DNA from 2 places in the Pseudonocardia sp. DxW genome. Region 2 is predicted to be linked to the other one. Evidence: riboswitches for the same ligand, from Rfam matches in the RefSeq annotation. Region 2 holds a riboswitch; the other holds the start of a gene.
What was found. Region 2 has a riboswitch for glycine ahead of gcvP (aminomethyl-transferring glycine dehydrogenase). Riboswitches for the same ligand answer to the same signal wherever they lie in the genome.
Positions count from the first base shown of each region.

Region 1 (7,273 bases), on a different contig from region 2:
CCGGCGGGATGGCCGGGGCCGCCGCCGCGCTGTCGGCGACCACCGACATCCCGCTCGGGCTGGGGATCGTGTCCGCCTCGGCCCGGCATCCGGCGATCCTGGCGATGGAGCTGGCCACCCTCGACGTGCTGTTCCCGGGCCGGATCTACGGCGGCATCGGGCACGGCGTCCCGGCCTGGCTCGACCAGATGGGCATCATGCCGCCGCGCGCGCTGTCCGCGCTGCGCCAGTGCGTCGGCGCGGTGCGCAGGCTGTGCGACGGCGAGCAGGTCACCGAGGACGGCCACTACCGGTTCGACCGGATCGAGCTGGCCCACCCGACCGCCACCCGGGTGCCGCTCTACACCGGCGTGGTGAACGAGAAGGGCCTGCGGCTGTCCGGCGAGATCGCCGACGGGACCGTGCTGTCCACGCTGTCGGGCACCGACTACGTCCGCTGGGCCAGGGCCCGGATCGACGAGGGCCGCAAGGCCGCCGACCGCACCGACGAGCACCGGCTGGTCACCTACGCGCTGTTCTCCGTCGATCACGACCGGGAGGTCGCCCGCCGGGCCGTCCGCGAGTCGGTCGCGTTCTACCTGTCCGCCATGCCGGACACCGCGCTGTCCCGGGTCTACGGCATCCAGGACGAGCTCACCGCGCTGCTCGCCGAGGTCGGGCCGGACGGGCTCGCCGACGCGCTGCCCGAGCAGTGGATCTCCGATCTGGCCGTCGCCGGCGACCCGGACGAGTGCGTGGAGAAGCTGCGCGCGCTGCTCGACGCCGGCTCCGACTCGGTCGGGCTCTGGCTGTTCCCGGCCCCCGAGGCCGGCCGGATCGCCGAGCTCACCGCCCGCGAGGTGCTCCCCCGGCTGTGAACCGGCCGCCGTCCCCCCTGTGAGGAGAACTCCCGTGACCCACCGCGTGTACTTCCTGAACCGGCTGCTGCCCGGCGTCGATCCGGCCGCCTACGAGGAGTGGATCCGGCGCAGCGACTACCCGGTCGCCCGGGCCTGCCCGGCGATCCTGAGCTACGACGTCACCCGGATCGACGGCACCCTGGACGGTGCAGGCACCCCGTCGGTCGCCTACCTGGAGGTCATCGAGGTGACCGACATCGACGAGTACCGGGCCGCCGGGAAGGCCCCCGAGTTCGCCGCGCTGCTCGCCGAGTGGGCGACCTTCGTGGAGCTCGCGGAGGCGGTGCACGGCCCGGTCGTCGAGTAGCCCGCCGGGGCGGCGGCGACCGCCGCCCCGGGACCGGCCGGCCCGCTCAGCGCTCGAGTCAGCGCTCGACTCAGCACTCGATCACGTTGACCGCCAGCCCGCCGCGCGACGTCTCCTTGTACTTCACCTTCATGTCCGCACCGGTCTCGCGCATGGTCTTGATCGCCTTGTCCAGCGACACCACGTGCGTCCCGTCGCCGTACAGCGCCATCCGGGCGGCGTGGATCGCCTTCGCCGCCCCGACCGCGTTGCGCTCGATGCACGGGATCTGGACCAGCCCGCCGACCGGGTCGCAGGTCAGACCCAGGTGGTGCTCGACGGCGATCTCGGCGGCGTTCTCCACCTGCTCCGGGGTCCCGCCGAGCACCTCGGTCAATCCGGCCGCGGCCATCGCGGCGGCCGAACCGACCTCGCCCTGGCAACCGACCTCGGCACCGGAGATCGACGCGTTCTCCTTGATGATCGACCCGATCGCGCCCGCGGTGAGCAGGAAGCGCACCACACCGGCGTCGTCGGCACCGGGGACGAACCGGTGGTAGTAGTGCAGCACCGCCGGGACGATGCCGGCGGCGCCGTTGGTCGGTGCCGTCACGATCCGGCCGCCGGAGGCGTTCTCCTCGTTCACCGCGATCGCGAACAGGCTGACCCAGTCCATCACGTCCAGCGGATCGGCCCCCGGGCTCGCCGCCAGCAGCCGCCGGTGCAGGCCCGGGGCGCGCCGGCGCACCCGCAGGCCACCGGGCAGCACGCCGTCCCGCTCGCAACCGCTGCGCACGCACTCGCGCATGACCTCCCAGATCCGCAGCAGACCGTCGTCGATCGCGGTGTCGTCGCGGTGCACCCGCTCGTTGCCGCGCATCACACCGCTGACCGGCAGACCGGTCCGGGCGCAGGTGGCGAGCATGTCCGCACCGCTGTGGAACGGGAACGGGGACGGGGACGGCACCGGGCCGGCACCGTCGGCGGACCCGTCCGGCGGTCCGGCCGGGCCGCGCACGAACCCGCCGCCGACCGAGTAGAAGGTGCGGACCCGCAGCTCCCCGCCGTCGGCGTCCCAGGCCCGGAACTCCATCCCGTTGGGGTGCTCGGGCAGCGTCCGGCGGCGGTGCAGCACGACGTCGTCGGCCGCCGAGAAGGCGATCTCGTGGCGGCCGCCGAGCCGGAGCCGCCCGGCCGCGCCGATCCCGGCGACGACGTCCGGCGCGCGGGCGGTGTCGACGGTCTCGGGGCGCTCCCCGAGCAGCCCCAGCAGCACGGCCGGGCCGCTGCCGTGCCCGTGCCCGGTCGCGCCCAGCGACCCGAACAGCTCCGCCCGGACCCGCCCGACGCGGGGCAGCAGGCCGTCCTCGGCGAGACCGGTGACGAATCGTGCCGCGGCCCGCATCGGGCCGACGGTGTGCGAGCTGGACGGGCCGATCCCGATCGAGAACAGGTCGAAGACGCTGACCGGCACGGGCATCGGGTCAGCGCCCCGGGTAGAGCGGGCGGCGCGCGACCAGGGCCGCGACGCGCTCGCGCAGGGCGGTCGCCCGCGCGGCGTCGAAGCCCGGGGCGAGAGCGCCGGCGACGATGTCGGCGACCTCCCGGAAGTCGTCGGCGTCGAACCCGCGGGTGGCCAGCGCCGGGGTGCCGATCCGCAGCCCGGAGGTGATCATCGGCGGGCGCGGGTCGAACGGGACGGCGTTGCGGTTGACCGTGATCCCGACGTCGTGCAGCCGGTCCTCGGCGGCCCGGCCGTCCAGCTCGGAGTTCACCAGGTCGACCAGCACCAGGTGCACGTCGGTGCCGCCGGTGAGCACCCGGATGCCGGCGTCCGCGCAGTCCGCGGCGACCAGCCGCTCGGCGAGCAGCCGGGCGCCCTGCACGGTGCGCCGCTGGCGCTCGGCGAACTCCTCGGTCCCGGCGATCCGCAGCGCGACCGCCTTGGCGGCGATCACGTGCTCCAGCGGGCCGCCCTGCTGGCCGGGGAACACCGCGGACGCCAGCTTCTTCGCGTGCTCGGCGCGGGCCAGGATCAGCCCGCCGCGCGGGCCGCCGAGCGTCTTGTGCGTGGTGCTGGTGACGACGTCGGCGTAGGGCACCGGGCTCGGGTGCTCACCGGCGGCGACCAGCCCGGCGAAGTGCGCCATGTCCACCATCAGCAGCGCGCCGACCTCGTCGGCGATCCGCCGGAACCCGGCGAAGTCCAGCTCGCGCGGGTACGCCGACCAGCCGGCGATGATCAGCTTCGGCTGCTCGGCGCGGGCGACCCGCTCGACCTCGGCCATGTCGACGAGCCCGGTCGCGGCGTCCACGTGGTAGGCCGAGACCCGGTAGAGCCGTCCGGAGAAGTTGAGCTTCATGCCGTGCGTGAGGTGCCCGCCGTGCGCCAGGTCGAGGCCGAGGATGCCGTCCCCGGGCTGCAGCAGCGCCGCCATCGCGGCCGCGTTGGCCTGCGCGCCGGAGTGCGGCTGCACGTTGGCGTACTCGGCGCCGAACAGCTCTCGGGCCCGGTCGATCGCCAGCTGCTCGACGACGTCGACGTGCTCGCAGCCGCCGTAGTAGCGGCGGCCGGGATAGCCCTCGGCGTACTTGTTGGTGAGCACCGAGCCCTGCGCCTCCAGCACCGCGACCGGGGCGAAGTTCTCCGAGGCGATCATCTCCAGGGTGTCGCGCTGCCGGGCCAGCTCGGCGTCGACGGCCTTCGCGACCTCGGGATCGGCGTCGGCCAGCGACGCACCGAAGGTGCTGTTCACGCGCCACCCTCCCCGGTCAGCGAGCGGTACTCGGCGGCGGTCAGCAGCTCCGGGACGCCGGCCTCGCCGGGCTCGACCCGGAACAGCCAGCCCTTGCCGTAGGGGTCCTCGCCCGCGGTCTCCGGTGCGTCGTCGAGCGCCTCGTTGACGGCGCTGACGGTCCCGCCGAGCGGGGCGAACAGGTCGCTGACCGACTTGGTGGACTCGATCTCGCCGCAGGCCTCGCCCGCGGTGACGGTGTCGCCCGCCGCGGGGAGCTGGACGAACACGACGTCGCCCAGCGCCTCGGCGGCGTGCGCGGTGATGCCGACGGTGACGGTGTCACCCTCGACCCGTACCCACTCGTGCTGCTCGGTGTAGCGCAGGTCGTCGGGAACAGACATGCCGGGTCCTCTCAGTCGGAACGGGTGTAGAAGGGCAGGTCGACGATCTCGACCGGCTCGGGCCGGCCGCGGACGTCGACGGCGAGCGCGGTGCCGGGCGCGGACACGGCCCGGTCGACGAAGGCCATCGCGATCGGGTGGCCCAGGGTCGGGGACAGCACGCCGCTGGTCACCTCGCCGACGGTCGTCCCGGCGTCGTCGAGCACCGGATGGCCGGCCCGCGGCGCGCGCCGGCCGCTGCCGCGCAGCCCGGCCGGCACCCGGGCCTGCGGGGTGTCCCGCTCGCGGGCGAGCGCGGCGCGGCCGACGAAGTCGGCCTCCTTGCCGAACTTCACGACCCGGCCCAGGCCGGACGCGAACGGCGAGAGCCCGGGGCCGAGCTCGTGTCCGTGCAGCGGCATCCCGGCCTCCAGCCGGAGCGTGTCGCGGCAGGCGAGTCCGCAGGGCACCAGCCCGTGCCCGGTCCCGGCCGCGGTGAGCCGCTCCCAGACGGCGGCCGCGCCCGCCGTGCCGACGTAGACCTCGAAGCCGTCCTCGCCGGTGTAGCCGGTGCGGGCCAGCAGCACGTCGTGCCCGGCGAGCGTCGCCGGGCGGCCCGCGTAGTAGCGCAGGTCGCCGACCGGGGCACCGGTCGCGGTCTCGACGATCGCGGCGGAGGCGGGGCCCTGCACGGCGATCAGCGCGGTGTCCGCGGAGCGGTCGGTCACGGTGACGCCGTCGCCGGTGCAGCGCCCGGCGAGCTCGGCGGCCACCCGCAGCCGGTTCGACGCGTTGGCCACGACCAGGTAGTGCTCCGCGGCGAGCCGGTAGACGACCAGGTCGTCGAGCACGCCGCCGTCCGGCGCGCAGATCATCGTGTAGCGGGCCCGGCCGGGGGTCATCGCGCCGAGGTCGCCGACCAGCGCGCCGTCCAGCGCCGTGGCGGCCGCCGGGCCCTCGACGTGGATCTCGCCCATGTGCGAGAGGTCGAACAGGCCGGCGGCGCGGCGCACCGCGTGGTGCTCGGCGAGGTCCCCGGTGTAGCGGACCGGCATCGCCCAGCCGGCGAAGTCGGTGAAGGTCGCCCCGAGCGCGACGTGCGTGTCGTGCAGCACCGAACGCAGCAGCTCGCGCTCGCTCGGCCCGGTCCGGGTCGTGGTGTCGGTCTGGGTCTCGGTCTGGGTCATCGTGGTGCTCACCCCGGGGCAGACGCGTGGGCGGTGCCGCCCACACGGTCCCCCTCTGTCCCGAGCCTGAGAGATTCACCGGTGCACGACCGGCTTTCACCATCGGCGAGGCGTGTCCGACGCCTGCTTTCCAGAGTGGCCTGGCCCGTGCGGTGTGGGGTACCTGAGAGTTTGGCGGGGTGCTTGCTCCTCCGGTGCCTGCCCGGTCGTGCGACAGGTCTCTTCCGCGCGGGCTCGTACGGCCCGGTCTTCAGTTGTCGGGAGGACGATACCGATTCCCGGGCGGGAGGGAAGGGGTCCGGCGGCACCCGGTGGCCCGGGCGGTGGTCGCCGGCCCCGTGTCCCGGGTTACCCGCGCGCAGCGGGCCGGCCCGGTTAGACTCCGTACCATGTCAACGGATCCTGACGCGTCTGGTGCGTCCGGCCTGGTCGGCGCGGGCGGCCGGGACGCCGGTCTCGCCTTCGACGCGCTCGCCGATCCGGTCCGCCGCCGGATCCTGGCGGTGCTCTCCGAGAGCGACGAGTGCAGCGCGGGCGAGCTGGCGGACCGGATCACCACGGTCGGCCGGACCGCGGTCTCCACCCACCTGCGGGTACTGCGGATCGCCGGCCTGGTCAGCGAACGCCGGTCCGGCAGGTTCCGCTACTACGCCATCGAGCCCGGCGGCGCCGCCGCCGACGTGATCGCGCTGCTCCGGAACCTGTTCCAGTCCTCGCTGGGCGAGGCCAGGTCCGCCGCGGAGAGCGCCTCCGGGGCCGGACGGCAGGAGGCCGCCGGATGACCCGGCGGGTCGCCACCGGGCCCCGCTGAGCGACGCCCCACCCGTCGGCATGGGGACGATCGCGGTCACGGTGGACGAGTTCGCCGCCGTCGCACCCGAGGTGGTCTTCGACCGGTTCGGCCGCGACGGCGGCGGCTGGCTGTTCGGCGCGTCCTGCGACCGGGTCGCGCTGGGCCAGCCGGTCACCCTGCGGGCGCCGATCGGCGACGGCCCGCCGGTCGACGTCCTGGGCCGGATCAGCGACCTGCGCAGGCCGCACGGCATCACGATCACCCACGACCAGCCGTGGCGCGGCCGGATCCGGCTGCGCTTCACCGCGGCCCCCGGCGGGACCCGGATCCGGCTCGACGCGCACATCGACGAGCAGGGCCTGGAGTGGCTGATGCGCCGGCGCGGGCACCCGGTGCGCGACCGGGCCGCCACCGGCCCCCGGATCGGCGCCCTCACCAGCCGGTCCGGTTCCGGGAGCGTGTTCGCCTCGGCCGTTGCGAACGCCGCCGTGCTCGCCGTCGACGAGGTCAACGCCGCGGGCGGGATCGGCGGGCGGCCGGTCGAGCTGCTGCACGCCGACGACGCGACCGATCCCGGCACCGGCGCGCTGGAGGCGCTGCGGCTGGCCCGCGCGGGCTGCCGGACGATCTTCCTGACCACGACGTCGGCCACCTACCAGGCGGTGTCCTCGGCGCTGACCGGCCACGACGTGCTGGTCGTGCACACCAACATGAACGAGGGCGGCGGCGAGTCGCGGCTGCGGATCCGGCTCGGCGAGCGGCCGTGGACCCAGATCGCGCTGGCGGCGGGCCCGGTGATGCGGTCGGCGGGCGGGCGGCGCTGGTTCCTGGCCGGCAACGACTACGTCTGGCCGCGGACGGTGAACCGGATCGCCCGGGAGGTACTGCCCGGCAACGGCGCGGTGCTGGTCGGCGAGGGGTACGCCCCGCTCGGCGCCCGCGACTTCGGCCCGCTGATCGAGCGGATCGCCGCGTCCGGGGCGGACATCG
Region 1 covers NZ_JBZFLK010000011.1:128,430-135,702, forward strand. Annotated here, with positions in the region: partial or broken gene ACVJO7_RS18610 (LLM class flavin-dependent oxidoreductase) at 1-857, shown strand, start outside; gene ACVJO7_RS18615 (hypothetical protein) at 892-1,206, shown strand; gene ACVJO7_RS18620 (L-serine ammonia-lyase) at 1,277-2,659, opposite strand; gene glyA (serine hydroxymethyltransferase) at 2,670-3,941, opposite strand; gene gcvH (glycine cleavage system protein GcvH) at 3,938-4,324, opposite strand; gene gcvT (glycine cleavage system aminomethyltransferase GcvT) at 4,336-5,490, opposite strand; glycine riboswitch at 5,536-5,634, opposite strand; gene ACVJO7_RS18640 (ArsR/SmtB family transcription factor) at 5,880-6,272, shown strand; gene ACVJO7_RS18645 (substrate-binding protein) at 6,322-7,273, shown strand, end outside.
Region 1: it holds a riboswitch for glycine, as region 2 does, so the genes downstream of both, gcvT (glycine cleavage system aminomethyltransferase GcvT) here and gcvP (aminomethyl-transferring glycine dehydrogenase) in region 2, are expected to answer to the same signal.

Region 2 (7,273 bases):
ACGTCGTGCTGGCCGTGTGCGTGTTCGTGCTGCGCCGCCGGGGGTACGGCCCGTTCGAGGTCGTCTACCTCGGCAAGGCCGCGACCTTCGTGCTGCTCTACGCCTTCCCGCTGCTCCTTCTCGGGGACGGGCCGTCCGCCGCGGAGACCGCCGTCCGGGTGATCGCGCACGCGTTCGCGATCTGGGGCGTCGCCCTCTACATGTGGTCCGGCCTGCTCTACCTGGTGCAGTTCGGGCTGGCGATGCGGCGCCCGTTCCCGCCCCCGGCGCCCCGGTTCGGTCACCCGGATGGCGGGGGCTAGGCTCGTCGCGTGAGTTCGGAGATTCCCTCGGACCTGACCTACACCGAGGCCCACGAGTGGGTGCGCGACACCGGGAACGGGGTGGTCCGGATCGGCATCACCGACCACGCCCAGTCGCAGCTGGGGGATGTGGTGTTCGTCCAGCTGCCGACCGTCGGCGACGTGCTGTCCGCGGGCGACACGATGGGCGAGGTCGAGTCGACCAAGTCGGTGTCGGACATCTACGCACCGGTGGCGGGCGAGGTGGTCGCCGTCAACGAGGCGCTGGACGCCGGTCCGGAGCTGATCAACTCGGCTCCGTACGGGGACGGCTGGATCGTCGACGTGCGGATCGCGGACGGCGCCACGCCGGCCGGCCCGCTCGACGCCGACGCCTACCGTCAGCTCGCCGACGGTTCCTGACCACCCCCGGCGACCGCCCGTCGCACGGGTCGCCCGGACGCCGCGGCCTGGCGTATCGCGGCGACACCGGGGCGGGTAGGTTCGGTCCCCCTGACACGTCGACACCGCAGCCGGTCGAGGCGACATCCGCCTCAGCGCAGCACCGCACCAGTGCGGCCGGCCCGCCTGCATCACCCGGACCGTGTCCGGGACCCCCGCTTCCGGAGGAGGAGACCCCGAGGTGACCACGAACGACCCGCGCGACGTGCCGCCGGAGCGCGCACCGGAGACCACATCGGTCTTCCGGGCGGACTTCCTCGCCGACGTGGAGCAGCCGAGCGCCGAGCCCGCCGTCTCCGGCGTCGACGGGCTACCCGCCGGGTCGGCCCTGCTGGTGGTCCGGCGCGGCCCGAACGCCGGTTCGCGCTTCCTGCTCGACGTGCCGACCACCAGTGCGGGCCGGCACCCCGACAGCGACATCTTCCTGGACGATGTCACCGTCTCCCGCCGGCACGCCGAGTTCCGCCGGGACGCCGGCGAGTTCGTCGTGGTGGACGTCGGCAGCCTGAACGGCACCTACGTGAACCGCGAGCCGGTCGACACGGCCGTGCTCGCCAACGGTGACGAGGTCCAGATCGGCAAGTTCCGCCTGGTCTTCCTGACCGGTCCTCGCGAGGGCGACCCCCGGGGCTGATCCGCCGGCGGCGGTCCAGCCGACACGCCGTGCGAAGGCGGGCGTGTGACGATCGTCGAAAGGACGCTGTCACACCCCGTCCGGAGGCGCGCATCGGGGGCCCCGCCCGTGTAGCGTCGGAACGTGTCGGTGGCGGGGGTACGAGCGACCACAGCTCCCAGGGCACGGACCAGGGCGAGCAAGGCGATCAGGGCGGCCGGGGTGGCGGGTCCACCCCGGGCGGCCGACAGGCCCGACAGGGCCGGGGAGGCGGGCTGATGAGCGAGATGCGCGTCGTGGGCGTCCGGGTCGAACTCCCGGCGAACCAGCCGATCCTGTTGCTGCGGGAGACCAACGGTGATCGCTACCTCCCGATCTGGATCGGATCGGTCGAGGCGACGGCCATCGCCCTCGAGCAGCAGGGGGTCAAGCCGGCACGGCCGTTGACCCACGATCTGCTCAAGGACGTCATCGGGGCACTGGGCCGGCGGCTGGAACAGGTCCGGGTGACCGACCTGCAGGAGGGTACCTTCTACGCCGAGCTGATCTTCGACGGCGGCGTGACGGTGTCCGCCCGGCCGAGCGACTCGATCGCGCTGGCGCTGCGGACCGGTGTCCCGGTGCACGCCGACGAGAGCGTGCTGGCCGAGGCCGGGCTCGTCATCCCCGACGAGCAGGAGGACGAGGTCGAGAAGTTCCGCGAGTTCCTCGACTCGGTGTCACCGGAGGACTTCCGCGGCGCCCAGCCCGGCTGACACCCGAACGGGTGTTCCGGACCGTTCGGCGACACCGGGTGCCGCTCGGCGTGACCGGGCCGCCCGTGCTGCGTCACCTGGCGTTGTGCGGTACGGCCGTGTCGGCGAGCCGCGTTGACCACTCCGGCCGCCGGGCATACCGTCATCAGCGTTGATGACATCCGTGCAACTCGCCTTCACCGAGAGTGATGGGACGGCGAGGACGGTCACGGTGCGGCCGACCGAGGGAGACCACGCGGTGCAGACGCCACCACCCGAGGGGCCGGGGCAGACAGAGCTGTTCCCGGACCCGCTCGTCGGTGAGGGGCTGGACGGGGTGTCCGATCGCCTCGTCGGCTTCCGCGGCCCGACCGCGTGCCAGGTCGTCGGCATCACCTACCGGCAGCTCGACTACTGGGCCCGGACCGGGCTCGTCGTGCCGTCGATCCGCGGTGCCGCCGGATCGGGCAGCCAGCGGCTGTACTCGTTCAAGGACGTACTGGTCCTGAAGATCGTGAAGCGGCTGCTCGACGCCGGGGTCTCGCTGCAGAACATCCGGATCGCGGTCGAGCACCTGCGCCGGCGCGGGATAAGGGATCTCGCCGGGATCACCCTGTTCTCCGACGGCACCACCGTCTACGAGTGCACCTCCCCGGAGGAGGTCGTCGACCTGCTGCAGGGCGGCCAGGGAGTGTTCGGGATCGCCGTCTCGGGCGCGATGCGCGAGATCAGCGGTGTGATCAAGGACTTCCCGGTGGAACGCGCCGACGGCGGCACCGTCGACGAGTCGCCGGAGGACGAGCTGGCCCGGCGCCGGTCCCGGCGCGCGATCTCCTGAGCGGCCGGCTCACGCGACCGAGCGGAACGGGTCGTGCTCGGCGATCAGCTTCTCCAGCCGGGCCTGGTCGACCCGGTTGACGACGGTCAGGCTCTCCTGCTTGTCGCGGACGCACTTGGCGAGGGTGAACGCCGAGGTGATGGCGTACAGCACGGCGATGGCCAGGAACGCCTTCACCCAGCCGTCGACGGGCAGGTAGAAGGTCCCGACGACGACCGCGGCCAGCGAGATGCCGAAGGACAGGACCGCCTGCAGGTGGAAGGCGGCGGTGGTGGCGGGGACGGGGTTCGGAGCACTGCTGTTCGACATGCCCGCAAGCCTGGCGGGACGGGTCCGGCGCCGGTGCCGTGGAAATACTGACCGGAGCGGTTATCCTCGGCCCGGTAGTCGTTGACACCGAGCGGGAGAGACCCGGTGCAGTACAGCCGGGCGCCGAAGGAGCAAATCCCTTCCCGGAACCTCTCAGGCACCAGGACCGCACGGTAGAGACGCCTCTGGAAAGCGACGGGCCACCACGGGGGGCCCGTCCGCCGACGGGGAAAGCCCGAAGCCTCGGGTGAATCTCTCAGGCGCCCGGATCGCGGGTACGGACAGAGGGGGAGGGGCGAGACAGCCCTGCCCCGCCCGAGCCGTCACCTTCGGAGGCGCCGTGAGCCCGACCCCGCAGCAGCACCGTCCCACCCTCGCCGAGCTCGAGCGTGGACTGCCGTTCGCCGACCGGCACGTCGGGCCCCGGCCCGGCGAGCTCGCCAGGATGCTCGACGCGCTGGGCGTCGACTCGCTCGAGGCGCTGGCCGACCGGGCGCTGCCCGCCGCGATCCGCGATCCCGAGCCGGTCGGCGGTTCGCTGCCGGCGCCGGTCGGTGAGGCCGAGATGCTCGCCGAGCTTCGGGCGCTGGCCGACCGCAACACGGTGAACGTCCCGATGATCGGGCTCGGCTACCACGGCACCCGGACGCCGTCGGCGATCCGGCGCAACGTGCTGGAGAACCCGGCCTGGTACACCGCGTACACGCCGTACCAGCCGGAGATCAGCCAGGGCAGGCTGGAGGCGCTGCTCGCGTTCCAGACGATGGTGTCGGACCTGACCGGGCTGCCGGTCGCCGGTGCGTCACTGCTGGACGAGGCGACCGCCGCCGCCGAGGCGATGACGCTGCTGCGCCGGGCCGGGCGCGCGAAGTCGGCCCGGTTCGTGGTCGACGCCGACACGCTGCCGCAGACCCTGGACGTGCTCCGCACCCGGGCCGAGCCGCTCGGCATCGAGCTGGAGGTCGCCGACCTGTCCGGCGGCACCCTGCCGGACGGCGAGATGTTCGGCGTGCTGCTCAGCTACCCGGGCGCGTCCGGGCGGCTGGCCGACCCGTCGGCGCTGATCGAGCAGGCGCACGAGCGGGGCGCACTGGTCGCGGTCGCCGCGGACCTGCTGGCGCTGACCCTGCTCACCCCGCCCGGCGAGTTGGGCGCGGACGCGGCGATCGGCTCCACCCAGCGGTTCGGTGTCCCGCTCGGCTTCGGCGGCCCGCACGCCGCCTACCTGTCGGTCGGGCAGCGGCACGCCCGCCAGCTCCCGGGCCGGCTGGTCGGGGTCTCCCGGGACGCGGACGGCAACTACGCGCTGCGGCTCGCCCTGCAGACCCGGGAGCAGCACATCCGCCGGGAGAAGGCGACCTCCAACATCTGCACCGCGCAGGTGCTGCTGGCCGTGATGGCGGCCTGCTACGCGGTGCATCATGGCCCGGAGGGGCTGCGCGCCATCGCCCAGCGGACCCACCGGATGGCGGCGGTGCTGGCCGCCGGGCTGCGCTCCGGCGGCGTCGAGATCGTGCACGACGCGTTCTTCGACACCGTGCTGGCCCGGGTGCCCGGCCGGGCGGACGCCGTCGTCGCCGCCGCGCACGACGCCGGGATCGCGCTGCGCCGGGTCTCCGGCGACGAGGTCGGCATCTCCACCTCGGAGATCACCACCGTGGCGCACCTGCGCGCGGTCTGGGAGGCCTTCGGGGCCGGCCCGCAGGACGCCGCGGCGCTGGACTCCGGCACCGCCGACGCGCTGCCCGGCGCGCTGGCCCGGACCAGCGGCTACCTGACCCACCCGACGTTCCACGAGCACCGGTCGGAGACCGCGCTGATGCGCTGGCTGCGCCGGCTCGCCGACGCCGATCTCGCGCTGGACCGCACGATGATCCCGCTGGGCTCCTGCACGATGAAGCTCAACGCTGCCGCCGAGATGGAGGCGGTGACCTGGCCGCAGTTCAGCGACCTGCACCCGTTCGCGCCGGAGTCGGACACCGCCGGTTCCCGGGAGCTGATCACCCAGCTGGAGACCTGGCTGGCCGACCTGACCGGCTACGCCGCGGTGTCGCTGCAGCCGAACGCGGGCAGCCAGGGCGAGTTCGCCGGATTGCTGGCTATCGCGGCCTACCACCGCAGCCGCGGCGAGGCCGAGCGCGACGTCTGCCTGATCCCGGCGTCCGCGCACGGCACCAACGCCGCGTCGGCGATCATGGCCGGGATGCGGGTGGTGGTCGTCGGCACCGACGCCCAGGGCAACGTCGATCTCGACGACCTCCGGGCCAAGATCGACGAGCACGGGTCCCGGCTGTCCGCGCTGATGATCACCTACCCGTCCACGCACGGGGTGTACGAGGCGCAGGTGCGCGACGTGTGCGGCGCGGTGCACGATGCGGGTGGCCAGGTCTATGTCGACGGCGCCAACCTCAACGCGCTGGTCGGGGTGGCCCGGCCGGGCGCCTTCGGCGGCGACGTGTCGCACCTGAACCTGCACAAGACGTTCTGCATCCCGCACGGCGGCGGCGGGCCGGGGGTCGGCCCGGTCGCGGTGGCCGAGCACCTCGCCCCGTTCCTGCCCGGTCGCGGCGAGGTCGGCCCGGTGTCCGCGGCGCCGCACGGCTCCCCGGGTGTGCTGCCGATCTCCTGGGCCTACCTGCGGATGATGGGGCTCGACGGGATGCGGCGGGCCACGCTCACCGCCGTCGCCGCCGCGAACTACGTCGCCCGCCGGCTGGGAGAGCACTACCCGGTGCTGTACTCCGGGACCGACGGCTCGGTCGCGCACGAGTGCATCCTGGACCTGCGCGCGATCACCAAGGAGACCGGCGTCACGGTGGACGACGTCGCGAAGCGGCTGATCGACCACGGCATCCACGCCCCGACCATGTCGTTCCCGGTGGCCGGGACCCTGATGGTCGAGCCGACCGAGTCCGAGGACCTGGCCGAGATCGAGCGGTTCATCGCCGCGATGATCTCGATCCGCGGCGAGATCGACCGGGTCGCCGCGGGGGAGTGGCCGGCCGACGACAACCCGCTGCGGGGCGCCCCGCACACCGCAGCCTGCCTGGCCGACGACAAGTGGGACCACCCCTACCCGCGGGAGCTCGCCGCCTACCCGACCGGTGCGGCGCCGGGCGTGCACGACCGCAAGGTCTGGCCGCCGGTGCGCCGGATCGACGGTGCGCACGGCGACCGCAACCTGGTCTGCTCCTGCCCGCCGCCGGAGGCGTTCGCCTGACGGCACCCCCGGGCGTCCCGCCCGCCCCTCGACGAGCGGGCGGGACGCGCGGTAGCCGGGCCGGTGCCGGCTCCCGCGCAGCCGGGTGCCTCAGCCGGCACCGGCGCGGGTGAGGCGGGACCGGCGGTGCGCCGCCATCCGGACCGGCGCGTCGCTCCAGCCGTGGCCGTCGTGCCGGCCGGTGCGCTGCACCAGCACGAGGAACAGCCGCCCGCCGAGCAGCTCGGTGCACACCTGGAGCAGGTCGCCGTCGGCGTCCCGCTCGTGCAGCACCCCCAGCTCGCGATAGACGGCGATCCGCTCGTCCGGCAGGTCCAGGCGGGCCGCCAGGTCGTCGTGGTAGTTGCCCGGTACCGGCAGCAGCGGGACGCCCGCGGCCCGGGCGGCGGCCGCCGTCGCGAGCAGGTCGTCGGTGCCCAGCGCGACGTACTGCGGATCGGCGACCCCGGGACCCCACTCGCCGCGGCGCAGCAGCGACACGGTCAGCGCCAGCCGGACGGTGCGCCCGGCGTCGGCCAGCGCGCGGCTGCGGACCAGGCCGAACGGGGCGGCGAACTCGCCGTCGGCGACCGGGTCCAGGCCGAGCACGGTGCGGTGGAACAGCACCGCCTCGTCGAAGACGTCGTAGGGCTGGGTGAGACCCACGTGGTCGATCCCGGTGATCCCGGTGCCCGGGACGCGCGGCTCGGCGGTGGCGACGAAGTCGCCCGACCAGCCGGAGCCGTGCGGGCCGGTGCGGCAGAACAGCAGCGAGGTGCCGTCCGGGGCGCCCACCTCGGCGAGATCGGCCTCGCCCGGGCCGGTGCTGCGGGGCAT
Region 2 covers NZ_JBZFLK010000014.1:72,069-79,341, forward strand. Annotated here, with positions in the region: gene clsA (cardiolipin synthase ClsA) at 1-302, shown strand, start outside; gene gcvH (glycine cleavage system protein GcvH) at 312-704, shown strand; gene garA (glycogen accumulation regulator GarA) at 925-1,377, shown strand; gene ACVJO7_RS21650 (bifunctional nuclease family protein) at 1,635-2,111, shown strand; gene ACVJO7_RS21655 (MerR family transcriptional regulator) at 2,323-2,928, shown strand; gene ACVJO7_RS21660 (YiaA/YiaB family inner membrane protein) at 2,938-3,237, opposite strand; glycine riboswitch at 3,320-3,416, shown strand; gene gcvP (aminomethyl-transferring glycine dehydrogenase) at 3,578-6,457, shown strand; gene ACVJO7_RS21670 (sugar phosphate isomerase/epimerase and 4-hydroxyphenylpyruvate domain-containing protein) at 6,548-7,273, opposite strand, start outside.